DNA from 4 places in the Cobetia sp. 4B genome. Region 4 is predicted to be linked to each of the others. Evidence: predicted binding sites of a transcription regulator. Region 4 holds the regulator's gene; each other region holds the start of a gene.

Region 1 (4,168 bases), 1.2 Mb from region 4:
CGAACTCATTGGCGGCCGACAGCGTGCCGGGGCCGACATCCACCTCGCCCCGCGCCACCATCGAGGCCACTTCACGCTCGGAATAGGCGATTGCCAGGGTGTTGAGCTGCTCGGCACGCATCTGATGGCCGGATAGCCACTCCTGCAAGAAGCGCTGCGAACCCGCCCCCTCCTGTCGCACCGCCCAACGCCGCTGCGAACCGAACAGGCCGCTGGGGTCGATGGACAGATGGCGATCATCATTGCGGATGATCAGCCCCTGGGTACGGCGCGCAAGCCGCACCATCACCCACTGACGATAGCCATCGTGGCCGCGAATCAGCGCCGGATGACGCAGCGCCGCCTCCTCCGCGCGCCCCCAGTGAATGGCGCAGACGTCAGCACGCCCCTGGCTGAGCAGATCAAGCCCCAGACGCGTACCGGTCACACTCATGCCATAGAAGGCGCTACCGGCATGCTGCTGATTGAGGCGCATGGAGAGTGCGGCCAGCAGCGGGTCATCACTGCCGGTGATCATCAGGCGATCCGCCAGCACACCATGATGGCTGGACTCGAGAATCCATTGCTCCACCAGGCGCCGCGGAAACAACCACTTGCCGGTCACCTTGGTCGCCGGCATGGTGCCGTCACTGGCCAGCTGATAGATCTTCTTCTCATTGAGATGCAGCAGACGCGCGACTTCCTGCACCGTCAGAAAGGGGTTGTCGTGGGGGACCGGAGCCTGCCGGCCGGTGGCCGCATTCAGGGGCTCGCCTGAAGACTCAGCGACAGAGCCACCCGAAGGTGCGCCGAGTTCAGAGGTAAAGCCCTGTGAGGGTGTGACGCCCAGCGGCGAAGAGAGACGACTCATCACTGTGCCCCCTTGTCGTGACCGGCTGCGCCGTCTGATGAAGATGGCTTGCCTGACGCGTCATGGCGCGATGACTTGAGAGCGTCGCCGGCACGCAGCGGCGGGATGGCGTCCAGCACCAGCCGCCCGGCAGGGTCCACCGCCTGGAAGTGGCGCCCCTTGGCGCGCGCGATCAACAGCACGCCAAAGCGTTCCGCCAGCTCCACTCCCTTCTGCGTGACACCGGAGCGTGAGACCAGCACCGAGATCCCCGCTTGAGCCACCTTCAGTACCATCTCGGAAGTCAGACGACCGGTGGTGTAGAAGATGTTGGCCCCCTGATAATCACTGGCATCATCACTCAGGGGCGCCAACCAGCTCAGCCCCGCCAGCGTATCGACGGCGTTGTGGCGGCCGACATCCTCGATGAACGCCAGCACTTCATCATCCCGACACAGGGCGCAACCGTGAACCGCACCGGCCTTGCGATAGGTCGCGTTGTGCGCCGCCAGCGCCTCCAGCAGGCGATACAACAAGGCCTGACTGAAGGGGCCTGCGTCCAGCGCGGCCAGTGATTGGCGCTCCAGCAGATTGCCGAACACCGTGCCCTGCCCACAGCCGGTAGTCACGGTGCGCTTGCCGAGGCGCTGCTCGATATCCTCGGGCAGATGACGCGTCACCACCGAGGCGCTCTCGACTTCCCAGTCCACCTGCAGCGCCTCGAGGTCCTCAAGCTCACCCAGCAGGCCCTGATTGCGCAGATAACCGGCCACCAGCGCCTCAGGTTCGGCACCCAGAGTCATCAAGGTGACGATCTCGCGTCGATTGAGATAGATGGTCAGCGAGCGCTCGGCGGCAATGGACTGCTGATGGCGCTCACCGCGCTCATCCATGACTTCGATGTCCAGCGTAGTGGGTAGTGTGGCGCGACTGATCGCTGGCCGTGCAGAGGGCATCATGAACTCGGGTCTCCCTGATCGAGCCGGTTGGAATGGCAATTCTTGCGCTGAATCGCCGTAGAGTACCAGTCTGATGGCAGAGCTGTCCCCGCACTGACTGACGGTGACCCTGATATCGCATGCGCCGGCATGTATCTTGCACACTAGCACCATCGCAGCATTCTTTTCAGACCCGCTTGCGGGTACAGCAGTGAACAAGGAAGCCATGTCTGAATCCATCCCTCCCCGCAGTGACGACACCCGCTGGTTGAGCGTCACCCTGGCGCCCACCACGCAGAAGCTGGGGCGTTTCAGCATCGACACCTGGCGAATTGCCGACCTCTCGCCCTCTGCAACGCCAGAGACGGAATCGCACGTAGCGGAGCCCGCCTCCGCTGATGAGGTAGCGCATCGCCGCATCCTGCCGCTGCAGCTTCACCTCACCGAGCGCACCGATTACCGCTACAACCTGCGCTGCGAGCAGCCGCGTCTGTTCGTCCAATGCGATGAGCGCGAAGCCGACGGCATGCAGCCCCGCGTGGTGACGGCCTGTCAGGAAGTGGCATCGCATTGGATGGATGGCGACCAGCTGGTGCTGGACGTGCCGATGCCACCGGCCTTGATGGTGTGGCTGGAAGCCTACCTCGCGCGTCACGGTGAACGACTCGACGAAGGCAAGAAGAAGAAACGCAAGGGCGCCGGGCGCGCCAGTCAGGCAGAGCAGCACGCCGCGATGCCCGACAAGACGCATCAGCCCGGTGATGGTAAGGAAAGCACGTCATGAGCCAGCACGACGATAACGCAAGCCCTGCCCATGAAGGCCTGTTCTCGCGCTGGTCACGCCGCAAGCAAGGCGACAGCCGACGTGAAGACCAACTGGCACAGCCGGACAGCACAGAGGGAACCAAAAGCGACACCCTCCCGCCGTCACAGGCGGGAGTCGCCTCTGACAACAGCGCTGACACCCCTGCAGCGAGCGGCTCGCAGCACGAAGCCCTGGGCGGCGATAGCCCCTCCTCGGCAACAGAACAGGCCGCCGAACAACCAGCAGAACAGGCATCAACCGAGAGCGATCAGCAGGCATCGGACGCTGACAGCGCTGAAATACCCGTCATCGAGCTGCCAGACCCCGACACCCTGACCCCAGACGCCGACATCAGCGCCTTCATGCAGAACGGCGTGGACCCGGCGCTACGCCAGCGCGCGCTGCGGCGCATCTTCATGGGTGGCGAGCACTCGGTGCGCGATGGGCTGGATGACTACGACCAGGACTTCTCCCAGATGCGCCCACTCGCCGAAGGTGTCGCCGACACGCTGCGCAGCTGGACCCGCAAGGTCGAAGAAGGCCTGGAAAAGCTCGATGAGGCAAGCGAGACACCCCAGGCGGAAACGGCGCAGGAGACAGACGACCAGATCGCCGAGCAGGCGCCTGACGGTGAGGCGCCAGTGGGCGAGTCACACGCGACGCCCAGCGACGAGATACTCGAGTCGCCTGACCCGCAAGCGATGCCTGCGGAAGACTCGCGCGAGCCAACTCCCACGTCAGATGATGAAGGCGGCGCCCACCACAAGCCGTGACTCGGGGCTGGCCCCATAAGCGCCTCCAGCGCCAGGGCTGAGCGCGTCAGGGCTCAGGACGCCAGGGCGTCAGGATGACGCGCCGCACAACCAGCATGAGTCATTATGACCCATGATAAAGCCGGACACGTCTGGTCGAGGTCATCCTGATGCCTCATGGGTCACCCTGACGCGCCTCATCAAGGCGCACTGACTGCAACGCACATGCAAGATTCAGCATGACATGCCAACCCTTGAAGATGATGACTGGCGTCAACCGTCTGCGCTGATGAGTGCCTGCGCGACCTGACCGCGCCCCTCTTCTCGCCGGGCGTGAAAACGGCAATGTCATCAACAGCATGCAAAGATGGTTGGCCTGTCATGAATCCCCCACTGAACGACTGTCGATCGCCGACCCGGCTCTGACCGCGAAAGACCGCGAGAGACCGCGAGAATCAGCGACGACCGGGACCTGCATCATCCGCGTGCCACCTGACGGCAGCTTGCATGCAAGGTCCGCCACGACCGAATAAGGATGAGGATGCTCAGCTCAAGCCTCGAGAGCGCTCAGCGCGCCCTCAATCAACAAGCACGCCAACGCGCCCTGTCATCCGCCATGGGTGGCTCGCCTGCCTCCAGTCTGCCGCTGTTGGCGACGGATGCCGGTAGCGCTCCCATCCGCTATCACAGTCAGGGACGCACCGTGATCATCGGCAGCGAGGCGCGAGTGCGAGCACTGGCGAGTCTGCTGACCCGCCTGCCGGCCACCGCTCAGCTGCCGGTGGCACTCTTGATCAGTGAGCAGGACAACAGTGCGCTGGTGACGATGGATGAACAGCATCTC
Region 2 (4,168 bases), 910 kb from region 4:
TGACATCATTAACTCAGACCTTAAATCCAAAAACTCTGAGTAACTTAGCTTAGAATAATCAACTGTGTCTGGGCTAGGCAAGTAATTAGATTCAAAAATACGCTTAGCTTCAGCTCCTAACTCTTCAACCAATCTAGGTAGATATTCATTAGGATGATCATCACTAATAATATTATTTTCTGAAGCAGCAAGCATACAGAAATTTGCCAAACTATTATGTTCACCTTGCACACCTGCTCTTTTTAAATATGCCTTGGGGTAAACATGGTGGAACTGTTTTTTATTATACTCTGAAAGTGCTACTTCAGTATCAATCAGCGCTCCGTTAGTAATATTTCTTGGAGACTTTAGTGCCAACAATATGATCAACGCACGTGACCTAGAGTTATTACTACGGAATGCTAATTTTTTAAACGTGTCGGTCTTGGGTAAATTCCCAAAAGATTTCTGTGGCTCTTCTCCATTAACTATATATGCATCAATTGCTTCTAGATCTTGAGAAACAAATGATTCAGAAGCTCCTCGGTATCTCTCTGAGAAAGCGCTAATCCAAAACCATTTTCTAATTCTACAAATATCCTCTTTGCTAAGAGTTTTTCTTTTAGAATAAACATAAGCAATTATTACAGCGACAGCTTCATATGGCAAAAAATCCCAACTATATATTTTAAACTCAGTCTTAAGCAAATCTACGGTCTTCAATAAGGCAGATTTTGTGAGCTCTACTAATTTATCCATCTCCTCTTTAGATATATTCCTTAGAGATAGAACCTGTTCTTTTTTGATCCCTTTAAACTGAATGGATGAAAGACACTTGAGCACTAAGTTTCCATCAATATCATCAAACCCTTTTGGCTTGAGCGATAATGCTATTTTCTGTGCTTCTTCATTTAAATCAAAACTTTCATTCCAGGTGGCTGCAACCATAAGATCGTAAGTTGATAAACGCGTACCTGAGCTATTTATCCTTTCGAAAATAGGACACACCTCTTCAACCGTAAGTTCTTTAAGAGTAACAACCGGAATTCTATAGTTGGTCACTACATCAATAAGTGAGTCCAAGTTTTTTTGCAATTCCTCACCATTCGGATAGCTAACTAAGCCAGACCTAAAATTCAACAACTTTGTAGTGTTATAAATTATTCGAAGTGGGAACTGTGTTTGATTAAAATCTTCAAATGCTTCCAGAAAGCACTTTTCATTCAAGTCATAAACGGCATTGAAACCTTCATGCCCTTCAGACACCCCTAACGCTGAATATATAACAGTTAACCTTTGCTGACCATCCAGGACATAGTCTGTAGGAGTCATATCATCAGTTTCGGGCAACTTAAATGCGCCTATGTCTCGCTCAACTGCCAATGTGTTTTTAGTTCTCCACAAGAGTAAGCTTCCGACGGGATAATTGTTAGCAATAGAGTCAAGAAGCTTTAGGGCTTGATCTTCCTTCCATACAAACTGGCGTTGAAATTGTGGGACTTTAATTTGCCCAGAATTAATATCTGCGATTAAGTCTCGCAGAAATGGCGTTCCTGTTTCAAGCCTAGTAGCTACATTACCTGACATAATAACATCCTTGTTATAAGTAATAAAAAAACGAGCTCAAACTACCCTTAACATGCTTGTTAATTATAATCAACATTTTAAATTTCACCAAATTTGTGCAGAAAATTCAAGAATTTCTTTTCCTGGTGCATATCATTCAACCTTTTCAAGCGCATCACCAACACTTCCAACCATCAAGTGACTGCTGCAAAAAGAATTTAATTATTTGGCACGCTTCCTGCTAGAGACTCACCGAGGCACCGATAGGCATACAACAATCGAAAATCTACACCAATGGAGCGCTAGGGTTCCGGTGACTGGCTGATAGCAGTCACGACTGGTCCGAGAGCACTCGACCTCCAAGCTGGGGGTTACACGGCGGGACAAAAGCCCGGGAGACGCAAAGCCTGTAAAGGTCGGCGCCTCTCACTTTTTCCGCCGGAGATAACGACAATGACCCAGCTCACTCGCCTTTCCCAGTCCGCGACTTCCCCCTCGGATGCCAGCGCCCAGGTGTCATCCGCTGCTGTCTCATCTGCTTCATCCGCCGTTTCCCGAAACGCTTCCAGACGTGCTGCGCTGGCCGGCGCCCTGCTGCTTGGCGCATCGCTGAGCCCGCAGGCCATGGCGCAGGATTCCTTCAGCGTGTGCTGGTCGGTGTATGCCGGCTGGATGCCGTGGGAATACGCGGACACCCAGGGCATCGTCGACAAGTGGGCCAAGAAGTACGACATCAATATCGATGTGGTGCAGGTCAACGATTACGTCGAGTCCATCAATCAGTACACCTCCGGCAATGTCGATGGCTGTGCCATGACCAACATGGACGCCCTCACCCTCCCCGCCGCCAGCAGCGTCGATTCCACCGCGCTGATTCTGGGCGACTACTCCGATGGCAACGACGGCGTGATGGTGCGCGACGGCGATTCCATCGAGTCCCTGAAGGACCGCGAGGTCAATCTGGTGCAGTTCAGTGTCTCCCACTACCTGCTGGCACGCGCGCTGGACAGCGTCGGCATGAGCGAGCGCGACCTGACCACCACCAATACCGGCGATGCCGACATCGTGGCGCTGGCCAGCAACACCGACACCCAGGCAGTGGTGACCTGGAACCCGCAGCTGGCCACGCTCAAGGAGATGCCCGGCTACACCGAAGTCTTCAATTCCAGCGACATTCCCGGCGAGATTCTCGACCTGATGGTCGTCAATACCCAGACGCTGAAGGACAACCCGGACTTCGGCCACGCACTGGTCGGAGCCTGGTATGAGGTGATGGAGAAGATGAAGGCCGGTGACGAAGCCGCCCTCTCCCAGATGGCCGATGCCGCCGGCACCGACCTCGCCGGCTATCAGTCCCAGCTGGCCGCGACCCACATGTACTACACCCCCGCCGAGGCCGTGGCCGCCTTCAATGCGCCGAGCCTCAAGGACACCATGCAGCACATCGCCGACTTCAGCTTCGCGCAGGGCCTGTTGGGCGAAGGCGCCCCGGATGCCGGCTTCATCGGTATCGAGACCCCCGCCGGCGTCATCGGCAATGAAGGCAACGTGATGCTTCGCTTCGACCCGAGCTACACCGCCGCACTGGCCGACAGCCAGTAACGCCACGCGGTGGATGCCGCACACGCTCCGCGGGGCAGCCTGCCTCGCGGAACGTGAACCGACCGCCTTCCTCGACCGCACCCTCGTTCGCACCCGTGGAGCCCGCGCATGAAACGCCTGATCAATCTGACACCCTCCCGTGGTGGCCGCTGGCTGCTCGGTGGCCTGCCCTTCGCGCTACTGGCCATCCTCTACATCGTGCAGTCCAACCAGCGACTGCTCGACAACCCGAATGACCGCCTGCTGCCGTCCTTCGCCGCCATGGGCGAGTCGTTCTCGCGACTGGCCACCGAGGTCAACGTGCGCACCGGCGACCTGCCGCTGTGGACCGACACCTTCGCCAGTCTCGAACGCCTGCTGGCCGGCGTGCTGATCAGTGCGCTGATCGGCCTGACCGTCGGCCTGCTCACCGGTGGCCTGCCGCTGCTGCGTGCCAAGCTGTCACCGCTGATCACCGTGCTGTCCCTGATTCCGCCGATGGCGATTCTACCGATCCTGTTCATCGCCTTCGGTACCGGCGAGCTGGCCAAGATCGCGCTGATCGTCATCGGCATCACGCCCTTCCTGATTCGCGACCTGCAGAATCAGGCCCTGCGCTTGCCCGATGAGCAGCTGATCAAGGCCCAGACGCTGGGCGCCAGCTCCTGGCAGGTGCTGACCCGCGTACTGCTGCCCCAGCTGACCCCGCGCCTTCTGAGCGCCACGCGCCTGGCACTCGGCAGCGCCTGGTTGTTCCTGATCGCCGCGGAAGCCATCGCTGCCCAGGACGGCCTCGGCTACCGCATCTTCCTGGTGCGTCGCTATCTGGCGATGGACGTCATCCTGCCCTACGTGGCCTGGATCACGCTGCTGGCCTTCCTGCTCGACCGTCTGCTGGTGCTCGTCTCGACCCGCGCCTTCCCCTGGTACCACGCTGAGGAGAGCCAATCATGAGCCTGATCCACGCCAAGGGTCTCGAGAAGCACTACGGCCAGCAGGTCGTGCTGGAACGCATGAACCTGACCGTCGAGGCCGGAGAATT
Region 3 (4,168 bases), 930 kb from region 4:
AGGGTGTTGCGGCCCCAGCCCAGCAGCTCGGCGGCTTCGCCCTTGCGGCCACCGGTATGCTTGAGAGCCGTCTCGATCAGGATGCGCTCGAAGTCGGGCACCGCCTCTTCCAGCAGATGGGTGTGGCCGGCGGCGAGTGCGCGGTCCGCCCATTCGCGGAAGGCACCACGCCAATCGCCGGAGGCCGCCTCGGTGCCGCTGGCATCGCGCAGCTCCGGCGGCAGGTCCTCGATCATCACTTCACGCCCCGAGGCCATCACCGTCAGCCAGCGACAGGTGTTCTCGAGCTGGCGCACGTTGCCCGGCCAGTCGAAGCGCGTCAGGTGTTTCTCCGCGGCCTCCGTCAGCACCTTGGGTTCGGTCGACAGCTCACGCGCGGCCTCGCCCAGGAAGTGGCTCATCAGGCGTGGAATGTCTTCGCGGCGCTCCGACAGGCGCGGCAGATGCACGCGAATCACGTTGAGGCGGTGGAAGAGATCCTCACGGAAACGCCCATCCTCGACCAGCTTTTCCAGGTGCTGGTGCGTCGCGGCGATGATGCGCACGTCGACCTTGACCGGCGTGATGCCACCGACACGATAGAACTCGCCATCGGCCAGCACGCGCAGCAGGCGGGTCTGGGTCTCGGCGGGCATGTCACCGATCTCATCGAGGAACAGCGTGCCGCCATCGGCCTGCTCGAAGCGCCCGCGGCGCAGCGCCGTGGCGCCGGTGAAGGCGCCCTTCTCGTGGCCGAACAGCTCCGATTCCATCAGGTCCTTGGGAATCGCGGCCATGTTGAGCGCGATGAACGGCTTGGCGGCGCGCGGCGAGTGCTGATGCAGCGCCTGGGCCACGCGCTCCTTGCCGGTACCGGACTCGCCGTTGATCAAGACGGTGATATGCGACTGAGACAGGCGGCCGATGGCGCGAAAGACTTCCTGCATCGCCGGCGCTTCGCCGATGATTTCCTTGGTCAGCCCTTCCGGCACGGCGGCGGGCGCCTTGGATTCACGGGCATGTGCCACGGCGCGCCGTACCAGCGCCAGCGCTTCATCGACATCGAACGGCTTGGGCAGGTATTCGAAGGCGCCGCCCTGATAAGAGGCCACGGCGCTGTCGAGGTCGGAATGCGCCGTCATCACGATGACGGGCAGGTCCGGGTACTTCTCGCGCACGCGCGCCATCAGGTCGAGCCCATCGGTTCCGGGCATGCGGATATCGGTGATCAGGACATCCGGGCACTGGCGCATGATGCTGGCTTCGGCCTGATCGGCACGCTCGAAGGTTTCCACCTCGAGGTCGGGTTGTGCCAGAGCGCGCTCCAGCACCCAGCGAATGGCACGGTCGTCATCGACGATACAGACGCGGGCAGTCTCGCTCATGTGTGATCTCCAGAAGTGCCGGCTAGCGGAATGAGTAATCGGAATTCGGTATGGCCGGGGCGCGAGTCACACTCGATCAGCCCCTGATGCTGGTGCAGGATGCCCTGGGCGATCGACAGCCCGAGCCCTGAGCCTTCGGCGCGCCCCGAGACCATCGGGTAGAACAGCGTCTCGCGCAGGCTCTCCGGAATGCCGGGGCCGTTGTCGATGATCGCCAGCTCGCAGACCAGCCGGTGGCGCTCATGGCCCAGCGTGAACTGACGACGAGCGCGGGTCCGCAGCGTGATCTCGTAGGGAGCGGCGTCAGGCTGCGGTGAATCGGGCTGTGGCTGCTCATTGAGGGCCTGGGTGGCATTGCGCGCGATGTTGAGCACCGCCTGGATCAGCTGGCCTTCGTCGCCGATCACCTCCGGCAGGCTCGGGTCGTAGTCGGCGCTCAAGGTGATGGCGCTGCCTTCCGCCTGCAGCAAGGCCCGCACCCGCTCGGTCACCGCATGCACATTGACCGGCGCCTGCAGCGGCGGCCGGTTCGGCCCGAGCATGCGATCGACCAGATCACGCAGGCGGTCCACCTCCTCGATGATGATGCGCGTGAACTCCACCATCTGCGGTTCGGGCAGATCACGTTCGAGCAGCTGGGCGGCGCCACGAATGCCGCCGAGCGGATTCTTGACCTCATGCGCGAGACCACGCGTCAGCACCTTGACCGCCTCCTGGCGGGCGATCAGCGCTTCTTCGCGCGAGATCTGCATCAGGCGGTCACGCGGTTCTATCTCGACCAGCAGTTCATTGGCGCTGATGGGCGTCGCGGTGAAATCCACCGTCAGCGCTTCATTGGCCGCGTTGATGATCTCGGCCTCACGCTGGGTGTAGGGGTGCTGTTCCTCCAGCGCCTTGCGCAGCACATTGATCAGGGTGTCATCCAGCCCGGTCATGTTGTCGGGCGTACTGCCCTTCACACGCGCCAGACTCACCGCCAGCAGCGTCTCCGCGGCGGGATTCATCCAGACCATCTGCAGCTGTGAGTCCAGCACCACCACGGCAGTGTTCAGGTGTTCGAGCAGTCGTTGATGCATGGGTTTGTTCGCCATCTGCAGTACGTCTCCCTGTTCTGCAATAACCGCGCCAGTCTGGTGCAGGCACCGAGAACACGGCGTCCGATGCTGTGCAACCATTTCTGGCCCCTCATCTTGGCACCAAAATGGTGCAGGCGAAAAATCGCGCTCGAACCCGCGTTGCCTCACTTCGCCGCCAGGCGGCCCGACATCGACTGGCCCAGACACGAAAAAGCCGCCCGAAGGCGGCCTGTCAGCGAAGGAGAAACGCGCGAAGAAAAAGGCCGCCCAGACGCTGCTAGCCACCACCAGCATTGGCAGGGTTGTTGGGGTTGCGAGGCAGATTGACGCTGGCGCGCTGCACATAGACCACCTTCGGCTCACTGGTCTGGCGCACGCGGCCGGTGGAATCCAGCAGCTCCGCCTGGATGACATGCTTGCCACGCTCCAGCGCCGGCACCATGAAGACGGTGCTGTGCATGGCGGATTGAGACGGCGCACCGTCCACGGTCACGCGCACCTTGTCTTCCGGGCGCAGCTTGGGCTCGATCCCCAGGCGCACCGCCAGATTGCCCGCCTGCCCGGTCTGCAGCGTCTCCTCGTTGGACGGGCTCTGGATGGTGAAGGTGGTATAGCCACGGAAGGCCACATCCACCGCAGGCGCCCGGGTGCGGGTGCTCTCGCTGGATGAGGAAGAACTCACGCGCGACGGCGTGCTGCGTCGCGGCGGCAGGGATTCCGTCGACGGCACCACGCTGAGCGGCGTCAGCTGCACCTTGCTGCCGCCCGCAGGCTGATCACTGAAGACCACGTTGCCGTTGGCATCGACGTGACGATAGACCTGGGCCGCCTGAAGATCGAACGACAGGCTCGACAGCATCAGCGTCGCTGCCAGCAGCAGGCACTGCAGTGGCTCGGGGCGCGCTGCTGGCAGTGCACGCGAGTCAGTCGCGGGGTTCGCGACGCGCAGGGAGGATACGAAGGGCCACATCCGAAGATTCCTGAAGAGAGTCATGGGAGGCCAGAAGCCGCAGGCAGCTCCAGCGGGTTGGGTCTATCGACAGGCGATCCTGCAGCCTGATGACAAGGCTAACAAGTTACAAAGCTTACCGCGTTGATGCCAGCATTTGGGGCCTTCGACAAGACGCCTGTGTGCATTGACTGTCACGCAAGGCTACCACCGCGCCCTGCATATCTGTCAGCAGCATGGCCGATCTCAGGGAAAAGGATCAGGGGCAGAGCAAAGGATCAGAGCAAAGAGATAGAACGAAACAGGGCCATAATGAAAAACAGGGCCACAACGAAAAACAGGGCCACACCTGTCGGTGTGGCCCTGCTGTCGTCATCTTCCGAGGCTTGCCTTCACCGGGAAGGCACTCCGTCAGATGGCGTGGCTAGCGAATGGCTGCCTCAACCTCTGCAGCGCTTGGACGCTGCTGTACTTAGGCGCTGCAGTACTTAGACGCTGTAATACATGTCGAATTCGAGCGGGTGAGTCGCCATGCGCAGGCGCTGGACGTCTTCGCCCTTCAGCTCGAGGTAGGCATCGATCATGTCGTCGGTGAAGACGCCGCCCTGGGTCAGGAACTCACGATCGCCGTCCAGCGCGGTCAGGGCCTGTTCGAGGCTCTCGGCCACGGTCGGGATGGACTTGGCTTCTTCGGCCGGCAGGTCGTAGAGGTTCTTGTCCATCGCGTCGCCCGGGTGGATCTTGTTCTTGATACCGTCGATACCGGCCATCAGCATCGC
Region 4 (4,168 bases):
GAATGGGAGCAAGCGTCTTCTGCTCGATCTCGATGGCCTCGGCCAGGGTGTGGTCGTTGTCGCGCGTCAGAGGGTGACGACGACGGGTCGCCGAGTAGCGTTCCAGCAGCACTCGCGAATCGGTTGTCAGGTAGACGACCTGCACGTCCATGCCGCTCTGGCGGACGTTGTCGAGCAATTCGGGGAAGCGGGTCAAGGCTTCCGGCAGGTTGCGGGCATCGATGGAGACCGCGATGCGCCGACGCGCCGGGCTGTCCTTTTCGAGCTGATCGACCAGTGGCGCCAGCAGCATGCCGGGCAGATTGTCGATGGCGTAGTAGCCAATATCTTCCAGCGCCTGGAGAGCGATGGATTTCCCGGAGCCGGAGCGGCCGCTGATGATCACGATCTTCATGAAGTGCTCTCCAAGGGCGAGGTCAACGTCGAAAGAATGCAGGGGTGGGGCAGAGGGCTGCCCGCTATCAGTGCGCTGTACGTCGGCCGATGGAAGGCCAGCAAGACGAAAGCCCGGACGATGTCCGGGCCTGTCATTCAGCGCGCCGGTAATTCGGCGATGGCTTGGGTCAATGCCTCAAAGAGTGCACGCTGGCTGTCTGCCTGGCGCAGGGCCGAGCGATTGGTCGGGGAATTGAGCAATTCCGCGACCTGCCCGAGCAGCGTCAGATGGGTCTCATCCGCTTCCTCAGGCACCAGCAGCACGAACAGCAGATCGATGGGTTCTCCGTCGATGGCATCGAAGTCGATGGGTTCACCGAGCTTCAGAAACGCAGCGATTGGCGTCTTGCAATGCGGGCTGCGTGCATGGGGCACGGCCACACCGTGGCCAATGCCGGTCGACCCCAGTCTTTCGCGCCCGATCAGGCGCGAGAAGACTTCCTGGCTATCCAGGCTGGGAATGTTCTGTGCGATGAAGGTGCTGAAGAATTCAAGCACCCGCTTCTTGCTCCCCCCGGGGACACCGTACAGCGTGCGCTCGGGGGGAAGGATCTGATCAAGTGTCATGGCTGAAGGTCAACGGGTCCCGGTGCCCTGAGAGCGAGCCTGGGACTTTTCCTTGTGTTTGACCAGCTGGCGATCCAGCTTGTCGGCGAGCGCGTCGATGGCAGCGTACATGTTGGGGTCTTCTGCCAGGGCGTGGAGGTCAGCGCCTGCCGCGTGCAAGGTGCAGGCAGCCTGCTGGCGCTCCTTCTCGATCGACAGTGTCACCTGAACATTGGTGATGTTGTCGTAATGCCGTTCGAGGCGAGCGAGCTTCTCGTTGACGTAATCGCGGAGAGGATCGGTAAGTTCCACATGATGCCCGGTGATATTCACTTGCATGGACACGCTCCTTTATCCAGCGGGTTGCCATTCAATTGTAACCCTTTTTGACTACGAGCAAACCCTGATCGGACGCTCTGCAACAGGCTTGACGGCCACCGTCTGGCGATGTTTTCGCACCCTTGCCAGTGGCGTCAGATGTCGTGAGCGTCTGTACCGACAATGCCCAAGCTTTGCGCAAAGATCAACGCTGCGCTGCATCGTGGTTCAGTGCTTGTCTTCAACTCAGTGAGGGGTAACGGAGTGGACTTCAAGGGCATGTCTGGCGGGTGGTGCGTGAAAGACGCGCAAGAAGGCGGGTTTTCGTCGCCAATCCCTGCATGTACGTCGCCTTTCAGACGATTCGATTGCGTGGAGCAAGCGGCGTTCCGGGAGGTTCTTCGGGTGTCTTCCAGGTGCAATACGCGCAAAAGTGACTTTAAAAACATGCGATTGACGGTAAATGACGCTGCCGGAACGGCGTTTTTTTGCCGTCATTCTGCGCGCTGTCATGGGCCATGACGGGCAATTGACGAGCGGTTGCCGGAATGACATGGCGCGCGACAGGCGCACCACTGCCCGCGAAGTCAGAGGCTGATGAGCGGAAAAGCCAACGCTTGAGGTTGGCGGCGGCTGCCATTGTGGAGGTGAGAGCAGGGCATGGCAGCCGCAGGTGACGCGTCAGGCCAGACGCTTGCGCTCGCTGGAGGAGGGGATGCCCATCGCTTCGCGATACTTGGCCACGGTACGGCGTGCGACCTCGATGCCATCGCTGGCGAGCAGATCGACCAGCCGTGAGTCGGAGAGAGGCTTGCGGGCCGGCTCTTCCGCGATCAGCTTGCGGATGCGGGCACGAATGGCGGTGCTTGAGTGGGCGTCGCCACTGCCGCTGCCACCGACCTGGCTCGAGAAGAAGAACTTGAGCTCGAAGACGCCGCGCGGGGTGTGGATGTACTTCTGGGTAGTGACCCGCGAGATGGTCGATTCGTGCATCTCGACCACTTCGGCGATGTTGGCCAGAATCAGCGGCTTCATGCCTTCCTCGCCTTGCTCGAGGAAGTCGATCTGGCGCGCCATGATCTCGCGGCCGACCTTGAGCAGGGTGTCATTGCGCGATGACAGGCTCTTCATCAGCCAGCGGGCTTCCTGCAGGTTGTCCTTGAGAAAGGTGTTGTCGGCGGACTTGTCGGCACGCTTGATCAGCGCGGCGTATTCCGGCTGGATGCGCAGCTTGGGCAGCGCTTCCGGGTTGAGCTCGACCTGCCAGCCATGGCGGGTATGGCGCACCAGCAGATCAGGGATCACGTAATCGCTGGCGGGCTCGCCCCAGGCGGATGCCGGACGCGGATCGAGCGCGCGCACCAGGCGGATGACGTGGTCCAGCTCGTCATCGTCAAGGCTCAGGCGGCGCTTGAGCAGCTTGCGATCATCGTTGCCCAGTGCCTCGAGGAATTGACGTACCAGGCGGCGTGCCTGCGCCAGCAGCGGCAGATCATCCGGCAGCAGCGCCAGTTGTAGCAGCAGGCATTCGCGTAGGTCACGGGCGAAGACGCCGGTCGGGTCGAACTGCTGCATACGCAGCAATACCTGCTCGAGCTCGGAGGCCTTGAGGCCGGGCAGGCCCTGGCCACGCAGGCCATCGACCAGCTCATCGAGAGACAGGCTCAGATAGCCGGCACCGTCGACGGCATCGATCAGGCTCTCCGCCATCTGGCTTTCACGGCCATCGAGGTCGGTCATCGCCAGCTGCCAGCGCAGGTGGTCCTGCAGGCTCTCGACGCTGGTATTGCGATCGAAGTCCGGCCCTTCTTCACTCCCGCTGCCACTGCCGGAGCTGGTCAGGCTACCGGCGTGGTCCTGGTAGAGGTCCGACCAGTCACTGTCGAGGGGGTATTCCTCGGGAATCTCGCTCGAGGAGTCGGCAGTGGAGATCTCGCTCGAATCCTGTGTCTCGACGACATCCAGCGACTCGTAGTCCTCGTCGAGCTCCAACATGGGGTTGGACTCGAGGGCTTGCTGAATCTCCTGACGCAGGTCGAGCGTCGACAGCTGCAGCAGCTGGATCGCTTGCTGGAGCTGCGGCGTCATGGTCAGCGAGGTGCCGAGGCGGAGTTGCAGGGTGGGTTTCATGGAGTCAGTCAATTCACGGCAAAGGAACGTGCTTACTACGCTATACCGTGACTCGGGGCACTGACAAGTGGTTGTCGTGAATATTCAAGCAACTTGCATGCCATGTTTCCACCAAGGTGGTATGGACGTCATGCATGCGTCTGATGTCAGACATGAAAAAGCCGCTACGCGATAAAATCACGCAGCGGCTTTTGAAGCTTTTGCCTCGCGAGGACTCAGCGCAGCCGCTGACCCTAGAGCGTGAACTCGTGACCCAGGTAGACGTCGCGCACCTGCTGGTTGGCCAGGATGGAGTCCGCGTCACCGTGGGCGATGATCTGGCCATCGCCGACGATATAGGCGGTGTCACAGATATCGAGTGTCTCGCGCACGTTGTGGTCGGTGATCAGCACACCGATGCCACGATCGCGCAGTTGGCGCACGATGCTCTTGATCTCGCCCACCGAGATGGGGTCGACGCCGGCGAAGGGCTCATCGAGCAGTACGAAGTCCGGCTCGGTGGCAAGCGCCCGGGCGATCTCGACCCGTCGACGCTCACCACCGGACAGGCTCATACCGGCGCTGGCGCGGATGTGCGTGATGCTGAATTCCTCGAGCAACTCTTCAAGGCGTGCCTTGCGGCCATTGCGATCCAGGTCCTTGCGGGTCTCCAGAATCGCCATGATGTTGTCGGCCACCGACAGCTTGCGGAAGATCGACGCTTCCTGCGGCAGATAGCCGATGCCGGCGCGTGCACGCT

What was found. Region 4 encodes sigma-54, which starts transcription at its own class of promoters, with help from an activator protein. Its sites were predicted from a motif close to TGGCACNNNNNTTGCTNT; they were not measured.
Region 1: the regulator sigma-54 is predicted to act here: its motif matches at 1,914-1,931, upstream of H2O77_RS08575 (DUF3305 domain-containing protein).
Region 2: the regulator sigma-54 is predicted to act here: its motif matches at 1,773-1,790, upstream of H2O77_RS07335 (putative urea ABC transporter substrate-binding protein).
Region 3: the regulator sigma-54 is predicted to act here: its motif matches at 2,475-2,492, upstream of glnL (nitrogen regulation protein NR(II)).

What each region holds. Positions count from the first base shown of each region.
Region 1 covers NZ_CP059843.1:2,033,335-2,037,502, reverse strand. Annotated here, with positions in the region: gene H2O77_RS08585 (helix-turn-helix transcriptional regulator) at 1-850, opposite strand, end outside; gene H2O77_RS08580 (formate dehydrogenase accessory sulfurtransferase FdhD) at 850-1,785, opposite strand; gene H2O77_RS08575 (DUF3305 domain-containing protein) at 1,994-2,551, shown strand; gene H2O77_RS08570 (DUF3306 domain-containing protein) at 2,548-3,345, shown strand; gene H2O77_RS08565 (4Fe-4S dicluster domain-containing protein) at 3,866-4,168, shown strand, end outside.
Region 2 covers NZ_CP059843.1:1,722,193-1,726,360, reverse strand. Annotated here, with positions in the region: gene H2O77_RS07340 (DUF262 domain-containing protein) at 1-1,566, opposite strand, end outside; guanidine-I (ykkC/yxkD leader) riboswitch at 1,837-1,945, shown strand; gene H2O77_RS07335 (putative urea ABC transporter substrate-binding protein) at 1,999-3,147, shown strand; gene H2O77_RS07330 (ABC transporter permease subunit) at 3,256-4,080, shown strand; gene H2O77_RS07325 (ABC transporter ATP-binding protein) at 4,077-4,168, shown strand, end outside.
Region 3 covers NZ_CP059843.1:4,200,313-4,204,480, forward strand. Annotated here, with positions in the region: gene ntrC (nitrogen regulation protein NR(I)) at 1-1,364, opposite strand, end outside; gene glnL (nitrogen regulation protein NR(II)) at 1,361-2,455, opposite strand; gene H2O77_RS17290 (DUF4124 domain-containing protein) at 2,718-3,410, opposite strand; gene glnA (glutamate--ammonia ligase) at 3,878-4,168, opposite strand, start outside.
Region 4 covers NZ_CP059843.1:814,097-818,264, forward strand. Annotated here, with positions in the region: gene rapZ (RNase adapter RapZ) at 1-394, opposite strand, end outside; gene H2O77_RS03425 (PTS sugar transporter subunit IIA) at 532-1,002, opposite strand; gene raiA (ribosome-associated translation inhibitor RaiA) at 1,012-1,320, opposite strand; gene H2O77_RS03435 (RNA polymerase factor sigma-54) at 1,981-3,429, opposite strand; gene lptB (LPS export ABC transporter ATP-binding protein) at 3,663-4,168, opposite strand, start outside.